DNA from 3 places in the Massilia sp. BHUDP2 genome. Region 3 is predicted to be linked to each of the others. Evidence: predicted binding sites of a transcription regulator. Region 3 holds the regulator's gene; each other region holds the start of a gene.

Region 1 (4,252 bases), 590 kb from region 3:
ACAGCAATTCTTCGGAGGTCACCGAGACGCTGGCCGGGATACGGAGCAGGTCGCAGACTTCCTTGAGGTTGGACCAAAGGCGGCCCTGGCGCTGGCGGCCGGCTTCCATGGGGGAGTGCATGGTCGGCTGGGTGACGTTGCGTTGTTCTGACGTTGGCTGGGACTGCATGCTCATCTCCAGGTGAAAGACTCAGGGTTTCGGCGACCACGGGGCGGAGCATCTTGCTCACGCTGGGACTTGGATCGCAAGCAAGTCGAAACGCTGAATTCAGTATGCCAACACGAGTCCGGCACGGATATCAGCGATGGCTGAATATGTAGGTAGGAAGGCTGACAGGCTTGTAGGAATAATCTGACCCCTGATGTTGAACTACAGAGGAAGAGGTCAGCGAGGCGCTGTAGGAGGAGGGGGAGTGCGAGGGGGAGGCGGGCGCCCCCCTGGTGCGGGCCACCTGCGGCACAAAACCGCCGGCGGCGTGTCTAAGACTTCTTAATCCTAGGCTTTCATCGGCGACAACAGCCGGTGCGCCACGGCGTACTGGACCATTTCCGACAGCGAGCTCATGCCCATCTTCTGCATGATCCGGGTCTTGTGGGTACTGACCGTCTTGACCGACAGGTGTAGGCTGTTGGCGATCTCGGTGATCGACTTGCCGCCGACGAGTAGCGAAAACACCTCGAATTCACGGTCGGACAGCTGTTTATGCAACAGCTGTTCGTTCGGCGCCATGATATTGAGCGCCAGCTGCTCGGCCACTTCGGTACTGATATAAGGACGTCCCGACGCCACCTTGCGAATCGCGCCCACCAGCTGGGTGCCCGCGCTTTCCTTGGTGAGGTAGCCCTGGGCGCCGGCGCGGATCGCCCGCACCGCATACTGTTCTTCCTCGTGCATGGTCAGGATCAGGATCGCCAGCTTGGGCGCCTCGCTGCGTACCTGGCGGATCAGGTCGACGCCGCTGCGGCCCGGCATCGACAGGTCGAGCAGCAGCAGGTCGAAGCCGCCCTGGCGTACCTGGGCCAGCACCTCAAAGCCGTTGGTCGCCTCTCCGGCGATCTCGATATCCGGCGCACCATCGAGGATGCGCTTGAGTCCTTCGCGCATGATCGTGTGGTCGTCGGCAATGACGATGCGAATCATAAAACCATCCTTCTCGGTGAAAGCAACGATGACCAATGCAGGCTAACACAGGACGGCAGCGGCATTTGTCGTACTTTCTTCAGGCCGACCGCGTTGTCAAGCAGGTGCGGGCTCACTGATCAGGCGGTGCACCAGCACCGGCTTGGTCGTGTGCGACAACACCTTGTTGGTGACGCTGCCGAGCAACAGCTGGCCCCAGCCGCTGCGGCCGTGCGACCCCATGAAGATCAGGTCGCAGCCTTCCTGCTCGGCGACGTCGACGATCTTGAGGGCCGCGGTGTCGGAAAACGCGGTCATGCAACTGTGCTTCAGGCCGGCGCCGGCGCAGGAGCGCATGATTCTCCCCATGTACTCCTCGCCCATGCGGCGCATCTGCGCGATATATTCTTCTTCGCTGGGATAGGAGGGCGGAATGATTTCCACGTACACGGGATACTGATAATCGGGCGCGACGAACAGGGCCAGCACCTCGGCGCCCATCTGTTGCGCAAATTTGACGCCGGCGCAGGCCGTATGCTGCGACACGGCCGAGCCGTCGGTGGTGATCAGGATTTTGCGGTACATGATGACTCCTCCAATGGCCACGCCATTCTGGGGCGTACCGGGCGCGGCGGCGATTGCAAGAACGCAAACTGTTGAGCTTGATCAAACTTCGGGTTCTTATTGTTCGGCAACTGCATGGCCGTGATAAGAAGAACCATCGAGTTACGAAAAACAACACCTCCTTGTGTAAACATTCAGGGACTGTGCCATTTAATTGTCGCGGAATTAAGTTTCGCTGTCCATTTTGTTGCGTCTCCGTCGCCGAGATTTACCTGTGGCAACTACGCTGCTACACTCGCATGCAGACTTTGGACCATCCCGGATGGTCGCAGCAAACACTACTGAATACCGCTGATTGCGAACTTATACACCATGGAGAAGCAGGGATTATGACCGACGCCGCTGACGATTTCGACGCACTATTCGAGGAAGTGGCGGCGCAGCGCGCCAACGCTCCTACCCCGGCGCCGGCGGCCGAGCCCGCACCGGCCCCAGCTGCGGCAGCTGTCGCAGACGAAGACGACCTCGACTCCCTGTTCGACCAGGTATCGGCGGCGAGCGCGCCGGCGATCGCCGTTGCCGCTCCGGTGGCCGCCGCCGCGGCAGCTGCGCCAGTTGCGGCGTCCGTGCCCGCCGTGGCCAGCGACGGCGAACACGCCATGTTCGAACGCCTCGGCGGCATCGTGCGCCTGCTGCACGATTCGCTGCGCGAGCTCGGCTACGACAAGGCGCTGACCGAGGCGTCCTCGGCCATCGTCGACGCCCAGGACCGCCTGGAATACGTCGCCACCCTGACCGAACAGGCCGCCAACAAGGTGCTGAATACCCTGGACGACGGCATGCCGGCGCAGGACCTGCTGTCGAAGCAGGCCAAGGACATGGAAACCCGCTGGGCCGACCTGTTCTCGGGCAAGCTGAGCCTGGACGAATTCAAGGCCCTGGCCGGGGATTCGCGCCAGTTCGCCACCGCCGTCAACGAAGCCACCGAAGCCGAGAAGGCGCGCCTGCTCGAGATCATGATGGCCCAGGACTTCCAGGACATCACCGGCCAGCTGATCAAGAAAGTGGTCAAGATTACCCAGACGGTGGAAGCCGAGCTGGCGCAGCTGCTGCGCGACAGCGCGCCGGCCGACCTGAAGGAAAAGCTGGCGAAGAAAGAAGTGCCGGCCGCGCCCGCGCCGCTGATGCAGGGCCCGTCGGTGCCGGATACGGCGCTGAACCAGGACAGCGTTGACGATCTTCTGGCCGATCTGGGGTTCTAATGGACGATATGCTCAAGGACTTCGTCGTCGAGGCGATGGACCTTGCGGTGAATGTTGAAGAACATTTGCTGCGCCTCGAACGCGATCCGGACAACAAGGAAACACTCAATGCGGTGTTCCGTTCCTTCCACACGATCAAGGGCGGCGCCGGCTTCATGGGCCTGCCCGCGCTGGTCGCCGCCTGCCACCTGACCGAGAACCTGTTCGACGCCCTGCGTACCGGCGCCGCGCCGGTGACGCCACTGGCGATCGAAGCCGCGCTCGAGGCCTCGGGCTTCGTGGCGGACCAGCTCAACGACCTGAACAACGGCACCCCGCCGGAAGGCCTGGCGCAAATGCCGGAAGCCCTCGAACGCATCCTGAAGGACGCGATCGAAGGCAAGGGCGCGACGAGCGCACCGGCGGCCGCGCCGGCGCCTGTGGCGGCACCGGCCCCCACCGTGGCCGCCCCGGTTGCGGCAGCACCGGCCGCTGCTGACGAAGACGGTCTGGACTGGGTCGGCATGTACAACGCCGTGGTGCCTGCGGGCTCCGCGATTGCGGCGGGATCGACGCCTGCCGCAGTCCCTGCCGCTGCCGCGCCGGTTGCCGCTGCTGCCCCTGAGGCCGCGCCGGCCGCCAAGCAGGGCGGCTGGGACGGCGTCGAGCGCCGCTCGAACGACAAGGTCGCCGATGCTCGCGCCGCCGCGGCCCCGGCCAAGGACGAAAGCATCCGTATCGATGCGGTCAAGCTCGACGCGCTGCTGGAAGTGGCGGGCGAATCGGTGCAGGCCGCCAACCAGGCCGCCGTGCTGCTCGAGCGCCTGCAGCAGTTCAAGTTCGAAGGTCCGGCCGCCGCCCTGATGGCGACGCTCACCGAGACCCTGGAGCGCGCCTCGCGCTACTCGGCTGAACTGCAGCGCGCCACGCTGGCCACCCGCATGCAGCCGGTGGGCCGCCTGTTCCAGAAGTTCCCGCGCCTGGTGCGCGAACTGGCCAAGGACCTCGGCAAGGATGTCGAACTGACCATCGAAGGCGCCGAGACCGAAGTCGACCGCGTCGTGGTCGACAGCCTGTACGACCCGCTGGTGCACATGCTCCGTAACGCGCTCGACCACGGCGTCGAATCGCCGGAAGAGCGCGTCGCCGCCGGCAAGCCGGCCAAGGCCTTCATCCTGCTGAAGGCCTGGCAGGAAGCCAACAGCGTCATGATCGTGCTGCAGGACGACGGCAAGGGCATGGACCCGGTCAAGCTGCGCCGCAAGGCGATCGACAAGGGCCTGATCGGCGAGAACGGCGCCCCCAACGACGACGACGCCTACCAGCT
Region 2 (4,252 bases), 390 kb from region 3:
GCCGCCTGCTGGTCGCCGCCAAGGGGGCGCCCGAGGCGATCGTGGCGATGTGCGGCGCGCCCGGGCCCGCGGGTGCGGCGCTGCTCGAGGCGGCCGCGCGGATGGCGGCGGCCGGCCTGCGGGTGCTGGCGGTGGCGCGCGCGTGGACCACTGCCGGGGGCCGGGCCATGCCGGTCGAGCCGGCCGCCTTCGGCCTCGAGCTGCTTGGTCTCGCCGCGCTGGCGGATCCGCTGCGCCCCGACATTCCCGCCGCCGTGGCGGCCTGCCGCGGCGCCGGCCTGCGCGTCGTGATGATCACCGGCGACCATCCCGAGACCGCGCGCGCGATCGCGCGCCAGGCCGGGCTCGACGCGGGAGCCCCCGACGCGGTGCTGACCGGCGCCGCGCTCGCCACACTCGACGACGCCGGGCTGGCGCGCCGCCTGGCCGCCACCGACGTCTGCGCCCGCGTCGCCCCGCAGCAGAAGCTGCGCGTCGTGCGGGCGCTCCAGCAGGGCGGCGCCGTGGTCGCGATGACCGGCGACGGGGTCAACGACGCGCCGGCGCTGCGCGCCGCGGACGTGGGCGTCGCCATGGGCAGGCGCGGCACCGACGTCGCGCGCGAAGCCGCCGAACTGACCCTGCTGGACGACCGCTTCGCGTCGCTGGTCGAGGCCATCGCAACGGGTCGGCGGATCTTCGGCAACATGCGCAAGTCGATGTGCTACGTGATGGCGATGCATGTGCCGATCGCCGGCATGGCGCTGCTGCCCGTGCTGCTGGGCTGGCCGGTGATGCTGTACCCGCTCCATATCGTGTTCCTGGAGCTGGTGATCGACCCCGCCTGTTCGCTCGCCTTCGAGAACGAACCGGCCGAGGCGGACCTGATGCGGCGCCCGCCGCGCGCGCCCGGCGAAGCCCTGTTCGGGCGCGCCGCCGTCGGCAGTGCGCTGGTCCAGGGCGCCTGGGTGCTGGCCCTGCTCGTGGCGCTGTATGCCTGGGCGCTCTCATGGCTGCCGGAACCGGAGGCACGCAGCGCCGCGTTTGCCGCGCTGGTGCTGTGCAACCTCGCACTGCTGCTGTCGAACCGCCAGCTCGACGGTGTCGGGAGCACGCTGCGGGTCGCCAACCCGGTGTTCTGGGCGATCGCCGGGGCGGCGCTGCTGCTGCTCGCGCTGGCGATGTTCGTGCCGGCGCTGGCAGGCATCCTCGACCTTGCGCCGCCGCCGCCCGCCGCGCTGGCCGCCGCCTTCGGCATGGCGCTGCTGGCGCTGGCCGGGCTGGAGCTGCGCAAGTGGCTGGCGGCGCGGAGCCGGGGTTAGTTGATCCGGTCAAAAGACAGGGGCGAGGCGGGCCGCGACTCTGCGCTGACGGTCCCGATCACGTCGCGCCGCCCGTTCAGGACGCGACGCCCTCGATGAAGTCCGGCTGCGAGGCTTCGCGCGGGTCGCGCAGCAGCAGCACCGGAATGCTGGAATTGGCCAGCACGTACTGCGCCACGCTGCCGACGAACAGGCGGTTCGCGTCGTTCGGCCCGTGCGTGCCCATCACGATGAGGTCGCAGCCATGTTGTTCCGCGACCCGGATGATGTCCGGGCCGGGCGCCGAGGCCAGCGGCGTCTCGGCATCGCAGCTGACACCGGTCTGGCGGGCGATGTCCAGCACCGTTTCGACGTGGGCCTGGGCGGCCCGGCGGGCGCGGGCGAATTCCGCCTGGGCGCATTCGTTGTCCGGTGCGGCCTTGCCGCTTTCCGGCAGGTGGAAGTGCGGTTGCGCCACCGAGACCGCGACGACGCGGCCGGCGCCGGAGCGGGCGAGCAGGGCGCCCATCTGGGCGGCGCGGACGGCCAGGTCGGATCCGTCGGTGGCGATGCAGACGCGTTCGAGGAACATGGTGTGGTCCTTTCGTCGTGCGTGCGGACAGGATCGAACGTACCCGAAACCCGGGGTTCGATGCAAATCAAATATGCAGGACCGCGCGGGCGAACGGCCGCTTAGCGGTGAAACTCCACGCAGAACCGCACCGGCCCCGCGATGTCGACATGGTGCGGCACGCCCGGTTCGACGATGCCCGGCGTCCCGGGCACGAGCAGGTGTTCTTCGTTCTCCGGCACCTCGATCACATAGCGCAGGCTGCCCTCGTGGACGACGATGCGGCCCCAGACGCCGGCCGCGGTGCGGTGCGCGCGCCGCAATCCCGCGGGTACCGTGTCCTGGTCGAACACGGGCGTGCTCTTGTAGTGATCCAGTCCCGCAGGCAGGTGCTTCATGTTGTTCCCCTCAAGCCACTTCAACGCGGCCGAAATAGCCGTACTGCAGGCTGGCGGCGATGCGCCGGGCCGCGCCCAGGAAGGCGTCGGCGGTTTCCGGCGCGAACAGCCGCCGCGCATGCGCCTCGAACAGGCCGAGCCAACGCCGGAAATGCTCGGCCTCGATGCCCTGCAAGCCCATGTGCTTGCCGTAGACATTGCCCTTGAACTCGCTACTCGACAGCATGACCGAACACCAGAAGTCCACCATGCGCTCGAGGTGGGGTTTCCAGCTGGCGCCGATGGCGCCGTCGAATACCGGCTGCAACAGCTCGTCGCGCCGGATATCGGCATAAAAGTCCCTGACCAGCATGCTGATCGATTGGCGGTTCGGTTCGTGATACATGTCTTGCGGCTCCCGTGTACCGCCACATTGTGGCAGAACCGGCGTAGCCAGGCGAGATGTGCGGGTAGAATCGCCCTCATCATTGCAGACCAGGAAAGATGGATGAGCGACAGGTTTGAGGAAATGCGCGTGTTCGCGGCCGTGGTCGAGGCGGGCGGCTTCACGGCGGCCGCGGCGCGGCTCGGGATGTCGAAGGCGGCGGTGTCGCGCCACGTGGCCGAGCTCGAGGAGCGCCTCGGCGTGCGCCTGCTGCACCGGACCACGCGCCGGCTCTCGACCACCGCGGAAGGCGAACTGTTCCACGCGCGCTGCCGCGAGCTGCTGGACCGGCTCGAGGAAGCGGAAGCCGAGCTCGGATCGGGCAGTACCACGGCCCAGGGCGTGGCCAGGGCCAATGTGCCGCTCAGCTTCGGCCTGATGCACCTGGCGCCGCTGTGGCCGCGGCTGCTGGAGCGCCATCCCGGACTGGAGCTCGACGTCAGCCTGTCGGACCGGGTGGTCGACCTGGTGGACGAGGGCTACGACCTGGCCGTGCGGATCGGCCAGCTGCCCGCGTCGTCGCTGGTGAGCCGGCGGCTTGCCTCGACACGGCTGGTGGCCTGCGCCGCGCCGGCCTACCTGGCGGCGCATGGCGCGCCGGCCCGGCCGGCCGAGCTGGCGCGCCATGCGGTGATCGGCTACAGCCTGTTCGCGTCCGGCGACACCTGGAGCTTTTCCGGCCCCGCGGGCGAGGAATCCGTGAAGGTGCAGCCGCGCATGCGCACCAACAATGGCGACACCTGCCGCGCCGCCGCGCTGGCAGGGCAGGGCATCATCCTCCAGCCCAGCTTCATGGTCGGCGCCGACCTGGCCGAGGGCAGGCTGGTGGAACTGATGCCGGGCTGGCGCTCGATCGCGCTGGGCATCTATGCGGTCTATCCTTCGCGTAAATTCCTGGCGCCGAAGGTGCGGGTGATCATCGATTTCCTGGTCGAGGCGTTTGCGGATCCGCCCTGGCGCGATTGACAGGATTGTTCCGGTAAGTGAAACAGTCATATCCGCTCAAGCCTATTTATCGGCGTTGCATAAGACAATAAGATGGCGTCTTTCATGAGGAGAGACACCATGACCCGCCTTCCCGCCCTGTTCATTTCCCACGGCTCGCCCATGCTGGCGCTGCAGGACAGCCCGGCGCGCCGCTTCCTCGAACAGCTCGGCGCAACGCTGCCGCGTCCGCGCGCGGTGCTGGCCGTGTCGGCGCACTGGGAGACCATCGGCGCCCCGGCCGTGAGCCTGGCGCAGCAACCCGCCACCATCCACGACTTCGGCGGCTTTCCGCGCGCCCTGTTCGAGATCCAGTATCCGGCGCCGGGAGCGCCTGGCCTGGCCGAACGCGCCCTTACCCTGCTGGAGCAGGCCGGCATCCAGGCCGGACGCAGCGCGGCGCGCGGGCTCGATCACGGCGCCTGGGTGCCCCTGCGCCTGATGTATCCCGATGCCGACGTGCCGGTCACCCAGCTCTCGATCCTGCAGGGCGGCGATCCCGCCCCCCACCTGCGCATCGGCCAGGCCCTCGGCGCGCTGCGCGACGAAGGCGTGCTGGTGCTGGCCTCCGGTTCGCTGACCCACAACCTGCACG
Region 3 (4,252 bases):
CGCGCGGCGCGGCCGGTGGGTGCTGCGCCTGAACTGGGATGTCATCCAGCCCCCCTCCCGGGTCCTGGTGGCGATCGGCGAAGGCGTGCCGGGCGGCCCGTCCGCCGGCAAGTTCATCGGCGCGGCCCGCTACACCCTGCACAACGTCGCCTCACGCTGGAACGGCGTCGACATCTGGGTCGACATCGCGTGGAGCAGCGACATCTCGCTCTACGCCGATTACCTGATCATCAACCCTTGAAGCGCACCAGGAGATTCCCATGGCACCAAATGATCGTCTCGACCAGGACGCAGCACTGCTCCTCGACCCCGGAACGCAGGAGCGCGCGGATTCATCAAGCACCAAAGGCCCCTGGGCCGTCGCCGAAGCGAGCGTCGGCACGGAAGGCGTGCAGCCCGCGCTGCAAGGGAACGGCTTTACCTACCGCCACGACTGGGGCATGCGCCGCGGCGAATGGCTGCTGCGGCTCAACTGGGACCTGATCCAGCCCGGCTCGCAGGTCTTCGTGGCCATCGGCGAAGGCGTGCCCGGCGGACCGCCCGCCGGCAAGTTCATCGGCGCGGCCCGCTACACCGTGCACAACGTCGCCCCGCGCGGGGGCGGCGTCGACATCTGGGTCAACATCGAGTGGAGCGCCGACATTTGGCTCTACGTCGACTACCTGGTCGTCAACCCGCCCTCGGCGCCCCCTGGCCTGCGCACGGTCTCGGTCACGGTGCACCGCCACAGCAGCGTAGCCCTGAGCGAAGCCGAGGCCGACCGGATCCTGGCCGACATGGGCACGATCCTCCAGAACGACGACAGCGGGCCGGACGTCACGACCCCGGTCCGTTTCGTGCGCAACGGCGCAGTCCGGCTGCTGCCGGCGAACATCCCCGGCACCATCCAGACCTCAAGCGACCTGAATGCCCTCCTGACCGCCGGCAGCGGGGTCAAGATCGTGCAGGCCATCCGCTGGTGCGGCGGCCCCGGCGACGGCATCATCGGCTGCGCCCCGGTCGGCAGCGCCTCGGTCAACGTGGCCGCGGTGCGCTTCACCGCCAACCAGGAAGGCCTGATCTGGGTGCACGAGTACGGCCACAACTGCGGCCTGCCCCACCGCACCGACGACCCGCGCGCGGTCATGTACCCGTCCGTCGGCGCCGACCACAACGTGGTCAACGCGGCCGAGTCCTCGGCGTACCTAGCAGGCCCGCTCAGCATCAGCGGCAAGGTGATGGCCGCCGGCGGCTGCTCCTGCGGTGCGGGCGGCCTGGCGCTGCCTGCCGACGTGCGCGACTTCGTCTCCCAGCACTGGATCGAGGGCGTGCCATGGGAGCTGGCCTCGCAGTACGGCGAGAAGGACGCCCGCCTGCTGCTGGACTGGCTGGTGAACGAGCCGGAGAAGCACGAGGAGTTCCTGACCCAGATCGTGGCCACCCTCGGCTACATCGGCAGCGAGATCGCGGTCCAGCCGATGATCGACTTCGTCGAAAGTGCGCGCGCCGGCCGTGCCGTGTTCAATGCCAGGAACACGGCCCTGCTGCGCCTCGGCGACCTGGCCAACCGCTCCGGCAGCCGGGCGGCGCTCGATTTCCTGGCGCGGGTCGCCGGCGACATGGACCTGGCGCGCACGCTGGCGGCGCCCCAGGCCAGCGCCGAGCTGCAGGCGGCCAAGGCGCTGCAGGACGTGGTGGCGCCGAGCCTCGACACCCTGGCGGCCGAGCTGGCGGTGTCGGCCACCTTCGGCCTGGCGCTGGCGGGCACGGTGCAATCGCAGCAGGCCGTGGAAGCGCTCAAGGGGAACGCCGACGCCTTCGCGACCGTGAACCAGGCGGCGCAGGAAGCCGCCGAGATCGCCGCGACCGTGCGCGCCAAGGGCCGGCAGGAGTATTACAGGATGAAGGCGGAACACCGGCATCACCTGTAATCGGGCTTGTATTTTGGAAATGAAACCCGCGGACGCGGCCTTTGTCTATAATGGCCGCGTCAGCATTTTCGTTTCCCTGCCATGAACCAACCCATCTCGCTCCCGGGCGAAGCGAAGGTCATCCAGGCCCTCAAGGCCAGCTGCAGCGCGTGCAGCATGCACCAGCTGTGCCTGCCGATGGGCCTCGAGGATGCCGACATCAATCGCCTCGACCAGATCATCGGCCGCCGCCGCCGGCTCGCGCGCGACGAGCGCCTCTACGCCATGGGCGAGCCCTTCCGCAACCTGTACGCGGTGCGCTTCGGCCATTTCAAGACCTATCAGGTCAACGCCGCCGGCGAAGCCCAGATCACCGGTTTCCAGATGGCCGGCGAACTGCTGGGCATGGACGCCATCAGCGGCACCCACCACTGCGACGCCGTGGCCCTCGAGGACAGCGAGGTGTGCGAGATCCCGTTCTCGCGCCTGGAAGAGCTGTTCGGCCACGTGCCGGCCCTGCTGCGCCACTTCCACCGCATCATGAGCCAGGAGATCACGCGCGAACAGAACGTCATGCTGCTGCTCGGCAATATGCGGGCGGAGCAGCGTTTCGCCGTCTTCCTGGTCAACCTGTCGGCACGCTACGCGGCGCGCGGCTATTCGCCGCACAGCTTCCAGCTGCGCATGTCGCGCGAAGACATCGGCAACTACCTCGGGCTCACCATCGAAAGCATCAGCCGCCTGCTGTCGCGCTTCAAGAAACAGGGCTGGCTGCAGGTCGACAAGCGCGAAGTCACCCTGCTCGACCCGGCCAAGCTCAAGGCGCTGGCGGCTGGCACCGACGTCTGCAGCCCGATGGGCTAGCGACACCGCCATGGCTGCTCCGCTGCTCGACCTGCATCTGCGCAGCTATGGCGCCGCGCGCAGCTCGGACCGCCACGAGTTCGGCCAGCTGGTGCTCCCCGTGAGCGGCGAAGTCGCCCTGGAAATCGAAGGCCGCCAGGCCCGGCTCGATCCGCTGCGCGTGGCGGTGGTGGCGCCGGGCGCCTGGCACTCGCAGTGCAGCCCGGTGGCCAACCGGTCGCTGATCGTCGACCTGGGACCGGATACTTTCGCGCAAGGACCCTGGCAGCGCCTGCTCGAGCAACCCTTCGGCGCCATCGGTCCGGCAGCGCGCAAGCTGGTCGAATTCATGGGCATCATGGCCGCCACCGCTCCGCCCGCGCCTTCCGTGCTGGCCGGCTGGACCCCGCTGCTGCTCGACACCCTGGTGCTGGGAGCGCCCGCACCAAGCTCGCGCCTGGCCGCCCTGCTCGCCCGCATCGAGGCCGAACCCGGCCTGCCGTGGACCACCGAGGCCATGGCGCGCGCCTCCAGCCTGAGCGTCAGCCGCCTGCATGCGCTGTTTCGCGAAGAGCGCGACAGCACGCCCCACGACTGGCTGCTGGACTGCCGCCTGCGCCATGCCTGCGAATGGCTGCGTGCGACGGCGCGCCCGGTGGCCGAGATCGCGCTGGCAGCGGGCTTTTCCGAGCAGAGCGCGCTGACCCGTGCCATGCGCAGGGCGATGGACACCACGCCCGCGGCCTACCGGCGCGCGTATCGCGAGAATCTGTCAAACCAGCAGTAGCCAGGGTCAAGAGCGCCGCGGGCATCCGGCCGACAATCTCCCTTCCCAAGGAGATCGTCCATGCTTTCGCAGATTCACACCACATCCCACACCACGCAACTCGGCATCGGCGCCGGCATCACCGCGGGCGCCTTCTGGGGCCTGGTGTTCCTGGCCCCGGAACTGGTGCCGGGCTTCTCGGCCCTGCAGCTGTCGGCGGGCCGCTACCTCGCCTACGGCATCGTCGCCGCCATCCTGGTCGCCCGCGCCTGGCCGCGGCTCAGGCAGCGACTGACCCGGGCCGACTGGCGCGGCCTGGCCTGGCTCAGCCTGGCGGGCAACATCGTGTACTACCTGTTCCTGGCCCAGGCCGTCCAATTGGGTGGCGTGGCCATGACCTCGATCGTGATCGGGCTGCTGCCGATCACCGTGACCCTGGCGGGCTCGCGCGAGCACGGCGCGGTGTCCTTGCGGCGCCTGGCCCCCTCCCTGCTGCTGGGCGGGGCCGGCCTGGCCTGCATCAGCTGGGATTCCTTGTCTTCCCTGGAGGGCGGCTCGGGCATCGGCCTCCTGTCGGCGATCGGCGCGCTGCTGTCATGGACCTTCTATGCGGTCGTCAACCGGCGCTGGCTGGCGCGCCTCGAGGGCATTTCGGCCAACGAATGGAGCCTGCTGGTGGGGGTGATGACGGGCGCCCAGGCCCTGCTGCTGGCGCTGCCGGCCTTCCCGCCCGGCGGCGCCGCGCACACGGGCA

The links. The regulator FNR, encoded in region 3, switches genes on or off when oxygen is low (the NO sensors DNR and NnrR bind a similar motif). The targets are predictions, from matches to a motif close to TTGATNNNNATCAA.
Region 1: ACK6C6_RS04935 (universal stress protein) is a predicted target of FNR. The motif match lies at 1,777-1,790, and genes of this name have one in related genera.
Region 2: ACK6C6_RS09620 (universal stress protein) is a predicted target of FNR. The motif match lies at 1,930-1,943, and genes of this name have one in related genera.

What each region holds. Positions count from the first base shown of each region.
Region 1 covers NZ_JBJUVW010000001.1:1,121,315-1,125,566, forward strand. The annotation lists gene ACK6C6_RS04925 (Crp/Fnr family transcriptional regulator) at 1-109, opposite strand, end outside; gene ACK6C6_RS04930 (response regulator transcription factor) at 497-1,141, opposite strand; gene ACK6C6_RS04935 (universal stress protein) at 1,238-1,705, opposite strand; gene ACK6C6_RS04940 (protein phosphatase CheZ) at 2,074-2,946, shown strand; gene ACK6C6_RS04945 (chemotaxis protein CheA) at 2,946-4,252, shown strand, end outside.
Region 2 covers NZ_JBJUVW010000001.1:2,102,405-2,106,656, forward strand. The annotation lists gene ACK6C6_RS09615 (cation-translocating P-type ATPase) at 1-1,301, shown strand, start outside; gene ACK6C6_RS09620 (universal stress protein) at 1,378-1,872, opposite strand; gene ACK6C6_RS09625 (DUF1971 domain-containing protein) at 1,974-2,249, opposite strand; gene ACK6C6_RS09630 (group III truncated hemoglobin) at 2,260-2,634, opposite strand; gene ACK6C6_RS09635 (LysR family transcriptional regulator) at 2,737-3,639, shown strand; gene ACK6C6_RS09640 (dioxygenase) at 3,739-4,252, shown strand, end outside.
Region 3 covers NZ_JBJUVW010000001.1:1,709,042-1,713,293, reverse strand. The annotation lists gene ACK6C6_RS07690 (hypothetical protein) at 1-241, shown strand, start outside; gene ACK6C6_RS07685 (hypothetical protein) at 261-1,910, shown strand; gene fnr (fumarate/nitrate reduction transcriptional regulator Fnr) at 1,992-2,753, shown strand; gene ACK6C6_RS07675 (AraC family transcriptional regulator) at 2,764-3,519, shown strand; gene ACK6C6_RS07670 (DMT family transporter) at 3,580-4,252, shown strand, end outside.